DNA from 2 places in the Paenibacillus campi genome. Region 2 is predicted to be linked to the other one. Evidence: riboswitches for the same ligand, from Rfam matches in the RefSeq annotation. Region 2 holds a riboswitch; the other holds the start of a gene.
What was found. Region 2 has a riboswitch for thiamine pyrophosphate ahead of tenA (thiaminase II). Riboswitches for the same ligand answer to the same signal wherever they lie in the genome.
Positions count from the first base shown of each region.

Region 1: it holds a riboswitch for thiamine pyrophosphate, as region 2 does, so the genes downstream of both, U1I11_RS14770 (ABC transporter substrate-binding protein) here and tenA (thiaminase II) in region 2, are expected to answer to the same signal.

Region 1 covers NZ_JAXSQZ010000006.1:5,928-13,604, forward strand. Annotated here, with positions in the region: gene U1I11_RS14750 (bifunctional 2',3'-cyclic-nucleotide 2'-phosphodiesterase/3'-nucleotidase) at 1-1,630, opposite strand, end outside; gene U1I11_RS14755 (hypothetical protein) at 1,923-3,599, opposite strand; gene U1I11_RS14760 (aspartyl-phosphate phosphatase Spo0E family protein) at 3,956-4,156, opposite strand; gene U1I11_RS14765 (pyridoxamine 5'-phosphate oxidase family protein) at 4,660-5,076, opposite strand; TPP riboswitch at 5,229-5,338, shown strand; gene U1I11_RS14770 (ABC transporter substrate-binding protein) at 5,503-6,483, shown strand; gene U1I11_RS14775 (MTH1187 family thiamine-binding protein) at 6,668-6,958, shown strand; gene U1I11_RS14780 (ABC transporter permease) at 6,958-7,677, shown strand, end outside.
Region 2 covers NZ_JAXSQZ010000006.1:175,913-183,589, reverse strand. Annotated here, with positions in the region: gene U1I11_RS15460 (S-layer homology domain-containing protein) at 1-3,010, shown strand, start outside; TPP riboswitch at 3,137-3,239, shown strand; gene tenA (thiaminase II) at 3,358-4,062, shown strand; gene U1I11_RS15450 (ECF transporter S component) at 4,059-4,661, shown strand; gene U1I11_RS15445 (ABC transporter ATP-binding protein) at 4,639-6,579, shown strand; gene U1I11_RS15440 (energy-coupling factor transporter transmembrane component T family protein) at 6,576-7,310, shown strand.

The sequences.
Region 1 (7,677 bases), 170 kb from region 2:
CTAGATTGACGATACGATTGGCAGCTTCATTGATAATATTGCCTTTGCCATCGTATTTTGCCGGTTGAGTGACATCGATTTGATACGTCACCCCATCGATCACGTCAAAATTGTACGTTGGGAAGTCCATATTAATTAGCGGCTGTTCGGCTGTTTTGGACGGATCGATCTGGTTGAATTGACCTGCCGACCATTCCAGCCAGTTTTTCACTTCCGCTCCGTTCACTTTTACAGCGTAGACGGTATTTGGATACACATACAGATCGGATACGTTTTTAATCGCGATCGTGCCTGCCGGGATATCCGTGTAGTAGTTTGCACCAGAACGTCCGCCTGCTTTAAATGGTGCACCTGCGGACAGGATCGGCAAGCTTTCATAATCTGTACCTTGCAACTTTTGCTGCAAATACCATTTCTGTGCGTTCGTTACGATCTGGATCGATGGATCGTCTTTGACGAGTGCAAAATAGCTCGTAATGCGGGCTGTCGTTGTGCCGACTGGACCACGAATGTAATCGAGCGTTTGTTCGTGCTCTTTGTATACGGAATCGACGACGCTTTGATCCGCGCCTACGAGTGCCGATTTGGTCGCTTTGTCATAAATGGGACGCGCTTCAACCGTCGAGTGGGTCACTTTCCATTTGTTTCCATCCTGGATCAGCTCCATATCGATAATACCGAGATGATCGCCCCAGAAGCCCGGCTCCACGGAAGGTACGCCATTAATCGTTCCTTTTGCCAGATCGACACCGGTTTTGCCAGCAAAGTCGCTGCTTGGGAATACTTTATGCGCATGACCGAACATAATTGCGTCGATGCCAGGAACTTTGCTCAAATACAGCACTGAGTTTTCCATCAATTCGGTTTGCGGAATATCTTCAAAGCCGGAGTGCGGCACCGCGATAATGATGTCTGCACCTTCTGCTTTCATTTGTGGGATGAATTTTTGGGCGGTTTCGACGATATCTTTGACGACGACTTTGCCGTTCAAATTCGCGCTGTCCCACTGCATAATTTGCGGTGGCACGAAGCCGATCACGCCCACTTTCAAATTATGCGTTTTGCCGGTTTCATCGGTTACTTTTTTGTCGAGAATCAGGTAAGGGGTAAAATAGTTTTTCTCGCCTTTGCCTGTGCCATCATCGGTATAGATGTTGGCATTTACATACGGGAAGTTAGCGCCTTTGACTGCATTGGCGAGAAAGTCCAGACCATAGTTGAACTCGTGGTTACCGTAGTTGCCTGCATCATAGCCGAATTGATTCATCGCTTTGTAGACCGGATGGACTTCGCCCGGCTTCAGCGGGTTTACCTTTGCCATATAATCGCCTAGCGGTGTGCCTTGCAGCAGATCGCCATTGTCGATCAACACGCTGTTTTTCGCTTCAGCACGGGCTTGTTTGATCAGTGTGGCGGTTTTGGCATAGCCGTATTCATCGGTCGGCTTGTCAGAATAATAGTCATAGTTAACGACGTTCGTGTGAATATCAGTCGTCTCCATCAGACGAATTTTAACGACGGCATTCCCTGTCGTTTCGGCTGCGAATACCGGAACGGCGGTCACGGCAAACAGTTGCAGTGCGACCAAAGCGGTCACTGCTTTGCGAATAGTCTTTTTTCCTAGTTTCAAAATGCATAACCCCTTCCGCGTAATGTTGAGCACGTATCCTAGTCATTTTGTATCGCTTCCAAACACGGTCGGTAAAACAGGTTGGCAACAGCCAACTATGTAGGAACCGCGTAGACAGAGCGTTTTGATCTCTCTCTAACTAAATATTGACCAGTGGTAAAATGGAAGTGAACAAACGTCCTTGCGTGCAATTGCTTGGTAAAATTGTATACTATTGCTTCCCATATTTGAAGTAGAAGTTAACGTTTCTTTGCTATTTTTTAAAAATTAAGTCAAAAAAAGAATGTTAATGTCATTGTTCGGCAAATGTTAGCCTAAACCGCAGCTCCTGTTCAGCCGCACATTTCGCGTCCCCGGAAATGGTGTATACAATTTCAGCGCGTGCACATGTCTGCACTAGTGTAGATGGCGCAGCAGCGGTGTCCACATCGATCTGTAGTCCGGGCAAATACCAGCTTTCCGGCGTCAGTCGAATTTGTGCTAGCTCCGGCCCATCCAGCTCAAACACAAGCTCCATCGGCAATGCTGTCCGAAACGTTGCTGCAATATGCAGTCTGCGCGTCTCCACATCCACTTCAAAGCTCATTCCACGCAAATGCGTATTCCAGCTCTGCCCTTGCTGTCTACGTACCATACGCAGCGAATACCGCTGTCCATCCGCCGTCATCCAGTGGGCGGTCGCATGATGCATCTGCCCGTTCGTATTGCGACTACCAGACAGACCGCCGATCATCAGCCGCTCGCTCATCCATGCTTTTGCCGTACATAGATGGCGATTATGCCCCGGCAGATCGCGTTCACACAGCTCACGGAACCGATGGGTGACAAAGCGCTCCCCTCCCCACGAACGAAGCTGTGCCCGTGTCTGCTCTTGCATGTCTACTCCAACTAGCGCAATCAGCGGATTATGACTCGTTTCGCAATTGACACGGGTGAGATGGCGATGTGACTCGCCAAGCGCCAAATAGAGCAGCACACCGATCGAACTATGCTCAGTAATATCATTTTCATAGCTACGTGCAAACGGGCCACAAATATTTTCAAGTACGGGATGGTAAAAATCCGCAATATCCTGCCACAACCCATGTTCCAGCGCTAGCCCGATGCTGCGAAACGATGCTGTGCGTCCGTACGTCCGCCACATGCCCAGCACCGTCAGATCGACGCCATAATATGTGCTGGAATTAAATTCGGCAAATGAATGCAGCTCCATATAATCGTTATGTAACGCAATCGCACCTTGTTCGGCATGATCGATCCATTCCGCCTGTCCATAGCGATGTCCATAATAATGCGTGATAAACAGATGCATCAGCTCAATATTCGTATTGGTCGGAATCGATTGCGTACGATACCGTTCCAGCGATGTCGCTACCGTTAGCTTCATCGCCTCATCGATACGTTGCACGAGTTCCAACGACAAATCCGCTTCAAAATGCGCTAATATGACCGCAAATGTCGAGGCGATAAATTCACGCCAATTCGGATCAAAGCTTTCCCATACGCGCGGAAACACTTCATCGGTCGCCTGCCGAAACCGTTGTGCCAACTCCTCATTATCGGTCAGCCCGCTATATTGTGCAAAACGTCGATACACTTCATCCAGCGCATCTGAACCGGCATAAGCAAATCCAGGCGAAAAGCTGCCCCATGCGGTATAGCCCGCTGGCGGCAACGGACGTTCCAGCGCTGTGTTGAATGTGCCATCATACAGTTCACCTGGCTGTCGAAACTGCATATTCAGCACCTGTCCGATCATTTCGCTCGCTACCTTACACTCGTCCGCACCGCCGCGCAGCAGCAATCCGAGCGCATAATGGGCGCTTTCCCGTGTATCGTGCAAACCGTGCTCGCCCCAGATTAGCGCTGTCTTAGCATCATAACGAGCGTCTAACTCCTGCATCGCTTGCTGTATCAAAAATTGCTTATCCGGTGACATCGATAGGATGAGATCGTGATCGTTCGTCATGCGTATCGTCCTTTCTGCATTCAAATGAATGATTCACAGTATGCTGTATGGACGCTGCTGCTGGCAATAAACTTGTTTTCGCCTATAAACCATATCCCCGCTAACACAATCGGGCAATGGCAAGCAGGCACTTTTTAAGGATGTTAGCTGAATATTCGCTCATCTTGCACATGTACGCACTAACTGTACGTTAAACATCATTCATTTGAAAATTTAAGCCGCTTCGATTCCTTTTTTTAAAATAGGCAGCATACTATAAATGAGAATAAGCCAAGCTACCAAACACAAAAAAGCGCCCTATCCGGCAAGCTGCCGATCGGACGCCTGTATATTGATCTCGCTGCTAACATGAGCGCTTAAGAGAAACAGTCTTCGCCAAGATTAGGCGACAATTTTTTGTTTTTACGCTGTTTATGATGCAGATAGGAATCCATAATTCGATCCAGTTGCTCAGACTGATCGATTACGCGGTGGTCGCAAATGCCATGCTCGGCAGCCATCTGATTCAATATCCGGCGCTCCTGCTCGATTTGTTGCTCCATCTTTTGCAGATCCAAAGGAAACCACCTCCCGTCGATTAACCCTTCCGGCATCCATAGGCTACGCTGGCAAGCGAAACAGCTTCAGCTATGGACAAAACTCCGTATGGCAACGGCATCGCCTATGCCGGTAGGATTGCTCCATCCCGCACCGCTGCGATGTCCTGCTATAAAAAATAGTCATGTGCTCTTTGCGCTATACAATCATGACGAGCCACATGCTTAATAACTAAAATTTGTAGCTTTATATTCGTTATACCTTAATTGCACAACTTGTTTCAAGTTCCTTCAGTCCCTATTTTATCCTGATAATGGAAGCAAAAACTGACAAAAAATCCGTTTTGCGCATTCACTTTTCATCCCGTAATATTACAAAATTCGATAACGAATAAACGTGCATTCCGGCGCAAACCCGGTCAAATAAAGCAAAAAGCGAACCCTGGCAACGATGCCGTAGGTTCGCTTATAGTGTATCAGATCACGCTGATTTTGTCGGATGACTGCCTGGTCAATGACTTGGCTTAACCTGCCCATGTTTGACGATTGCCGTCTTGATCGATATATTCGATCGATTGCGGTGTAATATCGAGCACGACATAATCCGGATCATCCGGGCCATCCAGCCACTTTTTGAACTCGTCTTTCCAGACGCGTTGCTTCAGCTCACTGTCACTGGACACTTTGCAGGTCGCTTCGATCTGTACGACTTCTTCATTGCCGCCTTTTTCGTAGCCAAGCAGCAAATAGCAATTCGGGTTTTGTTCCAATTCTTCTACTTTATGTGTTTTGCGGTCCGTGGCAAGATGAATTTGTAATCCATCATTGTATACTGCCATATAACGGACACGCGGCTTATTGTTCTCCACTGTGCCAAATGAGCAAAACGGATTGTTCGACAGGGCTTTGATGATTGCTTGTTCTGTAGTTGCTGTACTCATGATCAAGCTCCTTTCGCAGTTCAAATCAAAATGGGATATTATGTCTCCATTCGTTACATACCCGCTCTGTTCCAAGCTGAACCGCTCACTCGTCCTGCTCGCCTGCTGGACAGTAGATGCCAGCTCGTCTATAATTACACCTAGAAAAAGCGCATAACGTGTGGGGAGCTGGAGGAAGCCGGCTGAGAGTGTATTGAATGAATACAGACCCTTATGACCTGATCTGGATAATGCCAGCGTAGGAAGCAGCACATGCCATGTATGTAAGCTCATATATGAACCTATGTCGTCCCGATCCGGGGCGCTTTTTTCATTTATACAGATCGTTGACTGACAAATGGGGTTAGGACGAAGGGAGAAATAACAGAAATGAGAAAAATCGGAACGACGCTTGGCATGCTGCTCATGGCAGCCGCACTACTCGTCATGACAGCATGCGCTCAAAAAGATACGACCACATCTTCCACCGCCGCTAACGGCAACACAACACCAGCGCTTAAAAATGTACAGGTCGTACTAGATTGGACGCCCAATACGAACCATACCGGTCTGTATGTCGCCCAGCAAATGGGATATTACCGGGATGCCGGTCTGAATGTAGACATAATCCAGCCGGGTCAGGGCGGCGCGGATACGCTTGTAGCGTCAGGCAAAGTACCGTTTGGCATTAGCTACCAGGAGAGCGTTACGCAAGCGCGTGTACAAGGCGTACCGCTCGTCTCGATCGCAGCGGTCATTCAGCATAATACGTCCGGTTTTGCCGCACCGGTCGATCGCGGTATCAAAACGCCCAAAGATATGGAAGGCAAAGCGTATGGCGCATGGGGCTCTCCGATAGAAGAAGCGGTCATGAAGTCGATTATGGATACCGATGGCGGCGATGTGAGCAAAGTGAAAAGCGTTAATATCGGGGATGCAGACTATTTTACCGCCGTCAAAAAAGGGATTGATTTCGCCTGGATTTATTACGGTTGGACTGGTATCGAAGCGAAGCTGCGCGGCGAACCGCTCGATATGCTGTACGTCAAAGATTACTCGCCAAGCCTCGACTATTACACACCGGTAATCGTCACCAATGAGCAGCAAATTCAACAAAACCCGGAGTTGGTGAAAGCGTTTATGAGCGCGACTGCCAAAGGTTATGAATACGCGATCGCCAATCCCGACAAAGCTGCCGACATCTTGACCAAAGCGGTGCCTGATCTCGATCCCAAACTGGTGCAAGCGAGCCAGGAATGGCTGTCGCCACGCTATCAAGATGATGCATCCCAGTGGGGATTGCAAAAAGAACAAGTTTGGACAGGTTATGCCGACTGGATGTACAAACAGAAACTGCTGGAAAAACCGCTCGATGCTAGCAAAGCGTTTACGAATGAGTTTCTGCCTGCTGCGCAGGGGAGTAAGTAATTTAGAAGTAATTTAATTGTAGCAACCCACTCTGCTCGTTCGTTCGTAAATTCTAGTGCGAGCTGGGAGTTCATTCCTTATTCCGTACCGAAGTGGAGGATGCTTTCCCGCCTACACTATGCATACAAGCATTAATGTACTGATAACTATCATTCGCTGACTATCATTCAAGGAGGTCGTACACATGGCTAACACACTGCTTAGCATTCAAGTGATCCCCAAAACACAGCCGGGTGAGCATGCCTACGATTATGTAGATGCTGCCATTGCAGTCATTCAATCGTCCGGTGTGAAATATGAAGTTCATCCGCTCGAAACGACGATGGAAGGCGAGCTGTCAGAGCTGCTTGAGATCGTTCGGCAGATGCATGAGGCGCTTGTGGAGAAGGGCAGCCCTAGCATCATTTCACAGATCAAAATTGCGCACAGTCCGGACGGCATTAGCATGGACGGCTTGACCGAGAAATATCGCTAATGTCCATACGTGACTGGTGGAAAGGCATATGGCCGCCCTTAGGGGCGGTCGTTTTGTTCCTGCTCATCTGGCAGGCGGCGACATCGCTGTTTCGGATCGAGGACTGGATTCTCCCCAGCCCGGCACGAATCGTGATCGAAGCGAGCAGCAGCTATGATCGCTTGCTTGGGCATACATGGGCAACATTACAATTGACGTTGGAAGGTTTTGGCATCGGGGTGTTAATCGGCTTAGTCGTGGCAGGCATACTGCATATCGTGCCATTTTTACGGCGGGCACTGTATCCGCTGCTTATTTTGAGTCAAAATATTCCGGTCATCGCGCTCGGGCCGCTGCTCATTATCTGGTTCGGCTTTGGCATCATGTCCAAGCTGATCGTCATTGTACTCGTCTGCTTTTTCCCGATTACGGTCGCAGCGCTCGGTGGGCTTGCTAGTACAGATCGGACGATGCTCAATTATATGGAGATGATCGGGGCGACACGCCGACAAATCTTTTGGAAGCTGGAATTGCCGTACAGTTTGCCGGCTGTCTTTTCCGGGCTACGTATTGCAGCGACCTACAGCATTATGGGCGCAATTATTGCAGAATGGATTAGCAGTGATCGAGGACTTGGGTATTATATGATATTGCAGCAATCCGCCTTTCGCACCGACCGTATGTTTGTGGCGATTTTAATCGTGATCGCACTTAGTCTAATTATGTTTTCGCTGATCGTG
Region 2 (7,677 bases):
TAAAGGCAAGCTGATGATCAGCGAGCATGTCGCCAATGATTTTTATTCCGCAGGACTTCAAGTAGAAGGAACGACGATCGTTAAAGGTGGGGATGATAATACCGTCGTATTTAACAGCGCCGTATTAAACGATGTGAATGTGAGCAAACAGGATGTACACATCGTACTGGATGCCAATTCGGTCGTATCTACCGTTAATGTGAATACAGATGCCAATATTGAAGCTGGCTCGGTATTGCCGCTCGTCAATATTAACAACGGAGCGAGCAATGTAAAGCTGCAAGGTAATGTAACGAATCTCAATGTGACGAACAACCAATCGACACAGCTGACTGGCACCAGCTCTATTGCGCAACTGAATGTGAGCGGAACCGGCTCGCTAGCACTCGGTACGACAGGTACGGTACAGACGTTACAAGTCACCAATCCGGCGGCATTGGTCAGTGTAGGCGTTGCCGCTCAAGTCGGTAATGTGTCATTGGCGAACGGGGTAGCGAGCAATAATGTGAGCGGGATAACGACGACAACCGGTTCGCCGGGCACGACGAACGGCCCGGTCAGCTCTGGTTCTTCCGGCACTAGCAATCGTACGCCGCTCGTCACGGCAGCGATTACGGATATCGTCGCCACTGAGAAAACGAACGATCAGGTGATCGAATTAAACGATCATTTTAATGATCCTGACGGCGATTTGCTCGTCTATGCCACATCATCATCCAAATCAACGGTTGCCAAAACATCGGTAAGTGGAAGCAAACTGGCGGTTAGCCTGCTGTCTGCAGGCACGTCTACCATTACGATTGCTGCCAATGATGGCAGAGGCAAACGGGTAAATGCTACGTTTAAAGTGACCGTGAATGGCAATCCGATAAGTACGAACGCCGCCGATCAGACGCTCACATTGGAGCAGCCTGGCGTAGCGCTGACGCTAAGTGATTATTTTACCGATCCCGAGCAAGGGACGCTAACGTATGACGCCACTGTAGATCAACCGAGCCTCGTTAAGCTGACACTGAACAATAGCGGTCAATTGCAACTCGACCCATTGCAAGTCGGTACCGCTACCGTAACAGTAACGGCAAAGGACAACGCGATTACCGATGATGGCATACCAGGACAGGCGACGATCACATTCCAAGTGAACGTGTTGCCGGTTCCTAACCATAAGCCTGTTGCTACGCCATTGTTGCCTATAACGGTAACGGTGCGTGGTGACGATGAAATCGTTGATCTGGGCTATACGTTTACCGATCCGGATGGCGATCCGCTACAACTGTCCGCTGTTTCCAATGATACCGGCATCGCCAGTACGACATTAAGCGGTCATCAGCTTGCCGTGCATGCGGTCAAAGCAGGAGTTACGCAAATTGCGATCACGGCAAAAGACGGACGCGGCGGTCAAACGGTCGTCGACTTGACGGTGACAGTATTGCCAGCGCCCAATCGTAGCCCGGTTGTGGCGAACATACCACAAGCAGCAACGCTCATTATAGGGCGAGCGGCAACGACCGTCGAGCTGTCCACTTTATTCTCTGACCCGGATGATGATGTGCTGACGTATGAAGCGGTGACAGCAGATGTGTATGCAGTACAGACTTCGATCAGTGCCAGCACGCTGAGCATTACAGCCGCAACCGCAGGCAATACAACGATTAAAGTGTACGCACGCGATGGACGCGGCGGTGAGATTACGACGAATATTCCGGTGACGGTATTGGAAGATGCTACGATCGCCTTCATTCCGAAGCAGATCGTTAATCTGAACAAGCCGCCCGTATGGTTCGGACTGTTGCCGTATTTGCAAAATCTCGACATCGATTCGGTCAGTGTAACGGCGGATACGTATGATCATGCTACAGCTACCGTATCAGGCAAAAATGCCCGTATTTTGCTCACGCCGCTCCAGATCGGTGACACGACCGTCACATTTGACGTTTATGACAAATACGGTCGTCGCAACAGTTCTTCATTCGCTTTGCAAGTCGTCAAAATCAACCATGCGCCAACCGTTGTCGCTTCCATCTCGGAGCAAATGCTTACCCCAGGCGTGACGATGGATCGCGACTATGATCTGGGTCAATTGTTTAGCGATGAGGATGGCGATACGCTGACGTATACGTTCACATCAAGCAATCCGAATGTGACTAACGCCTCAATCAACGGCAATACGCTCACACTCAAAGCAGGCACGATCAATGGTGCATCCGATGTGGTCATTACCGCTGATGATGGTGCAGGTGGAACGGTACAATATACGCTAAAAGTGCATAATGCGCTGCTGGTGAACGCAGCGGTCATTACGGTCAATTTGAAATACGGCATCCAGGCGATCGACTACGATCTATCCGATCTGTTCCCAGGTCAGACCTCATTCACGACGTATATGGGCACTGCCAATTCAACCTTTACCGGCCCGACGGCATTAAACGGTACGTCGCTGTCATTGACTTCGCTGCCGGTTATGCAGTGGGTCGTCGGTGCAGACGGACGTGCTGCCGTATTTACGGTCAAGCAAGACCCGATCACGACGAAAGATATGTATTTCTCACAATATGTAGAAGGTTCGAACGGACGGATCGCACTGCTGATGAATACGAGTTCGGCTACTAGCACAACTAAAGATTACAGCCTCACCTTTTATAAATGGATGAAACAAACGAATACGATTAGCAGCTTTACGCTCCCGTTATTGTACGACGGCAGTTCGCAAGGCATGAACTATATCGTAATTAACTCGACGTTTTACGACTTTTTTGATATTACGAACGCCGCTTATTTTAACGATGAAGCGATGATGTACTCGCCAAACGATTACAATTTGACCGGTATCGTGCTGAAGCGTGGCAATACCGTGCTGGATGTGCTTGGTGATCCGACTTCGCAAACTCCGATCCTGCCAAACGGCGGTACGATTTTGCGCAAAGACGGCATCGGTTATGGTTCCAATCCGTTTCATGTAGCGTATGAGTGGAATAAGTATCCAAAAGACACGTATCAATTTATAAAATAGACCGCTTTCCATTGCATTGACAGTTGTGCCGCTTGACATACTGAATCTCGCTGTGTAGAGTAAAAGGCAATTAAACAGCCTTACCGCCAGCCGCTACGATTGCGCCTGGTGCAAGGTTTATACGAGAAAGACCACTAGGGGAGCCATATACTGGCTGAGACGAAATTGCTTCGGACCCTTGGAACCTGATCTAGTTCGTACTAGCGTAGGAAAGTGGAGCTTGTGCAGGGATAGCATCATGTATGCCGTTTATACTGCCGCTCCATTTGGGGCGGCTTTTTTGCGTACCCCTTTAGCTCAGGGAGGCTCTTTCCGCATACTTTTATTGGCAAAGGAGCGAGGAAATGATGCGATTTTCACAGGAAATTAGAGCGGCAGCCGATCCGGTATTTGAGGCGATTTACAATCATCCTTTTGTGCGGGGCATTGCCGACGGCAAGTTGCAGCCGGAACAGCTTATGCATTATGTAAAACAGGATTTTGAATATTTAAATGCCTTTATGCGCATTTACGGCATGGCAATCGCCAAATGTCAGCATCGTGACGATATGGCGATGTTTAACGAGCAGATCGGTTTTGTGCTGCATAGTGAAATTCACCCACACAACAATTTTTGCCAAGTTGCAGGGGTGCCGTATGAGCAATTGCAAGGTTATCCACTTGCACCGTCAGCGCACAATTATATTCGTCATATGCTGACGGCAGCGCAAGAGGGCGATTTGGGCGATATTTTGGCGGTGTTGCTGCCATGCCCGTGGACGTACTGGGAAATCGGTAAACGGCTGCTGGAAGAAGTGCAGCCGGATGCATCGCATCCGTTTTACGAGTGGATCGACTTTTATGGCAATCGCACCGATACGATTACCGCTCGTTTTTGCCAGCGACTGGACGAGCTTGCCGAGCGGACGACGGCGGAGCATCGGGAGCGGATGAAGCGGCATTTTATTTTGAGTTGTCAGTATGAATATTTGTTTTGGGAGATGGCGTATACGCTGGAAGATTGGCCGGTACCGCTCGACGATGATAACGCTGTGGAGGTGACACACGTATGAATCGGACGTGGAATATGAAGGAGGTCGTGCTCGCGGTTATTTTATCCGTAGCATGTGGGGTCGTGTATCTCGGCTGGTCAACGCTGTGGATTCCGATCTCGGCATTGGTCGGGCCGGTTGGAGCGGGCTTTATGTTTGGCATCTGGGTTATCGCCAGCCCGATTGTCGCTTATATTATTCGCAAGCCTGGCGCGGCGTTGATCGCTGAAGTGGCGGCGGCGGCGGTCGAGATGCTGACAGGTAGCCATTTTGGACTGTCGGCGTTATTGATCGGCATATTCCAAGGTTTGGGCGCCGAGCTGGCGTTTGCGATATTCGGTTATCGCCGTTTTAATGTATGGACATTAATGCTGTCCGGCGCGCTGGCAGCGGTTGGTAGTATGATCTATAGCGTTATTGCGAACGGGATGGGCTATTACACGTTAACGATGTTCTGGCTGACGCTAGGCATTCAAGTCGTAAGCGGTATCGTGCTGGGCGGACTGCTCGCCCAAATCGTCGTCGAAGCGCTGGCGCGCACCGGTGTGTTAAATTCATACGAGCTGATGAAAGCGCGCCGCAGAAAAGGAACAGGCAATGGTCTTCCAACCGGTTCCTAAGCAGACCTATCTTGGCTGCGATCATCTGTCAGTACGCTTTTACAGTCAGGAGCGCCCGGTATTGCAGCAGCTTAGCCTAACGATCCGGCAAGGCGAAAAGGTGCTCATTCTCGGCCCGAGCGGCAGCGGTAAATCAACGCTGCTATCGGTATTGGCAGGCATTATTCCGCAGCATGTTGAAGCGGAGCTAGAAGGGCATGTACAAAGCCAGCCCGCATGTGGCGTCATGTTCCAAGACCCGGATTCGCAATTTTGTATGCTGCGCGTAGACGAGGAAATTGCCTTCAGTCTGGAAAATCGCTCGATTCCGCGCGCACAGATGGAGCCGCTAATCGAGCGGGCGATGGAGCAGGTCGGACTGCATATTCCGCGTCAAACGCCGATCGAAACGCTATCCGGTGGGATGAAGCAGCGGCTCGCACTGGCGTGTTTGCTCGCATTAGAGCCGGAGGTGCTGTTTTTCGACGAGCCGACCGCCCAGCTTGATCCTGTTAGTCGTAATGATGTTTTTAAGTTATTACACCAGCTTAGTAATAAAGGGCACCATACGATGATTGTCGTAGAGCATGTGCTGGACGGATGTATCGAATGGATGGATCGGGTCATATTGTTAGATCGTAATGGTCGCTTGCTTGCGGACGGTTCGCCCGCTGAGATCATCGCCAATTATCGCCAGGAGATGGAGCGAGCGGGTGTATGGCTGCCACGGTTGTTCCCATATCGCTGGGAAGACGTGCGCCGCAATCCTGCTCATCCGCTGGCAGTGGAATTGACCGAGCAGCTACAGCAACGTCTGGAACGGCGAAATGGGCAAGCAGGCGCTAAGGCAGACATAGACATGTTATCAACGACCATGACTACAATGCTAGCAACGTCTGACGAGCATATACCGACCGGCGCTAAGCCAGACAGAGCAACGACGCGAATAATCGCAACGCCAGCAACGTCGGATGAGCATCATTCGACTGGCGCTACAGCTCTATTTGAACGCACACCGATTCAGTCGAGCGATGATAAGCAAGTAGCTAAAACGGATGGAGTAGCTGCAAATGCGATACATGCTGCGCAAGCTGTACAAACGGACAGCACGGCGCCATCGATTGGGCATACCGAGTATGCTGCAACCGACACTTACTCGTCCGCAAGCGATAAACTACCCGCTTTACTGCAAACGGATCAGCTAACGATCGGCTATGGACGTCAAGCGATTATGCACGGGTTACATGTACACATCCCTGCCGGTCAATGGGTGGCGATCGTAGGCGAGAACGGCAGTGGCAAAAGCACATTTTTGAAAAGTTTACTGCGCCTCGTGCCCGCGCTGTCCGGTACTGTGCGTTTGCATAATAAAGAGCTGCGCAAATGGCATGATCGCGAGCTGTATGCCCGCGCAGGCTTTGTGTTCCAAAATCCGGAGCTGCAATTTGTGACCGATACGGTATACGATGAAGTCGCTTTTGGCGGGCGGCAACGTGGATGGGATGAGCAGCAGCTACAGCAGCGAACATTGCAATTGCTGCGTGAATTTGGATTGGAGCATTTACGAGACGAACATCCATTTGCACTTAGTCTTGGGCAAAAGCGTCGACTGAGCGTGGCGACGATGCTGCTGTTTGATCAGGAGTTGTTGCTGCTAGATGAGCCTACATTTGGTCAGGATGCGCGTACAGCAGCAGAACTGATCGGTCGGCTGCATCGCCGTCAGCAAGCGGGCACGACGATCGTGATGGTGACGCATGATATGGAGTTGGTCGATCGGTATGCGGATCGGGTACTGCTATTTCAAGCTGGTGACATCGCCTATGATGGCGATCCACCAGGCTTGTTTTTGAACGGAACATTGCTGCAACAGAGCGCGATCGAAGCGCCGCTACCATACCGTCTCCATTTGGAACGAAAGGGGCTGCATCAGCTATGAAAAGCAATGGTTCATGGTTGTCCACACTCAATCCGTCCGGCAAGCTGATCGTGCATGTGCTCGTTATGGCGGTATTAATGGGCATTCGCGACCCGCTGCTTACGCTGGCAATCTGGCTAGTCGCCGTCGTGATCGGCATTAGCATCGGCGGTTGGACGCCTGTCTATTTGCTGCGCCGCTTGCTACCGTATACGCTGTTTTTCGTACTCGTATGTTGGATGCTAGCGGCGTTTGGCAAAGGCGAGCATGTACTGTGGCAATCGGCATGGTTTCGCGTGACGACCGAAAGCTTGCATAATGGGCTGCTAATCGGCTTGCGGATGCTCGGTTTTGTCACCTATGGCATGCTGTTCACTTCTACTACCGATTTGAATCGGTTGATGATGAGCCTCATTCACCAATTGCGTTTGTCGCCCAAATGGGCATACGGCATGCTGGCAGGCTTTCGGTTTATTCCACTTTTCCAAAGCGAATTGCAACAAATGAAAATCGCCCACCGCATTCGCGGCTACCGCCACGGACATGGTGGCAAAGCGTTTCTGCGCTATGCACTCCCCCTATTCAGCCAAGGCGTCCGCAAATCCGAACGCATCGCGATCGCAATGGAAGCAAGAGGTTTTACCGGCACACGAGAGCGCACTTATTATGTACACCCAGCGTTGACCTATCGTGATGCGGTGTATGCCGTGGCATTGCTTGGTGCGACGGTGCTGTTGATCGTATGGTTGTAAAGCGATCGCAAAAGAACATTGTCGATTTTCATTCAATTTGTACAGCGATGCAGTTCATTTGACTTCTACAACACCCTGCTCCATCCAGATGGGGATTAAGCTGTCAGCAGACACGTTCTCACAAAATGAATAAACACCAACGAGCACCGATCCCGAATCGGTGTTCTTTTCGCTAATCGAACGGATTGAAGGTAACTGATACGACATGTACATAAATCGTATAGTCGACTGGGTAGGCAGTTCGATACGGGGAGTTTGTGTCAGAGTAAGCTGTATGAGTTCTTGTTTCATTTTCATCATCAAGCGATAGTCAGATCGACAAACTGTAAATGTACTTAAGACAAGCTGCTAGTTCCAGTGAAGCGAC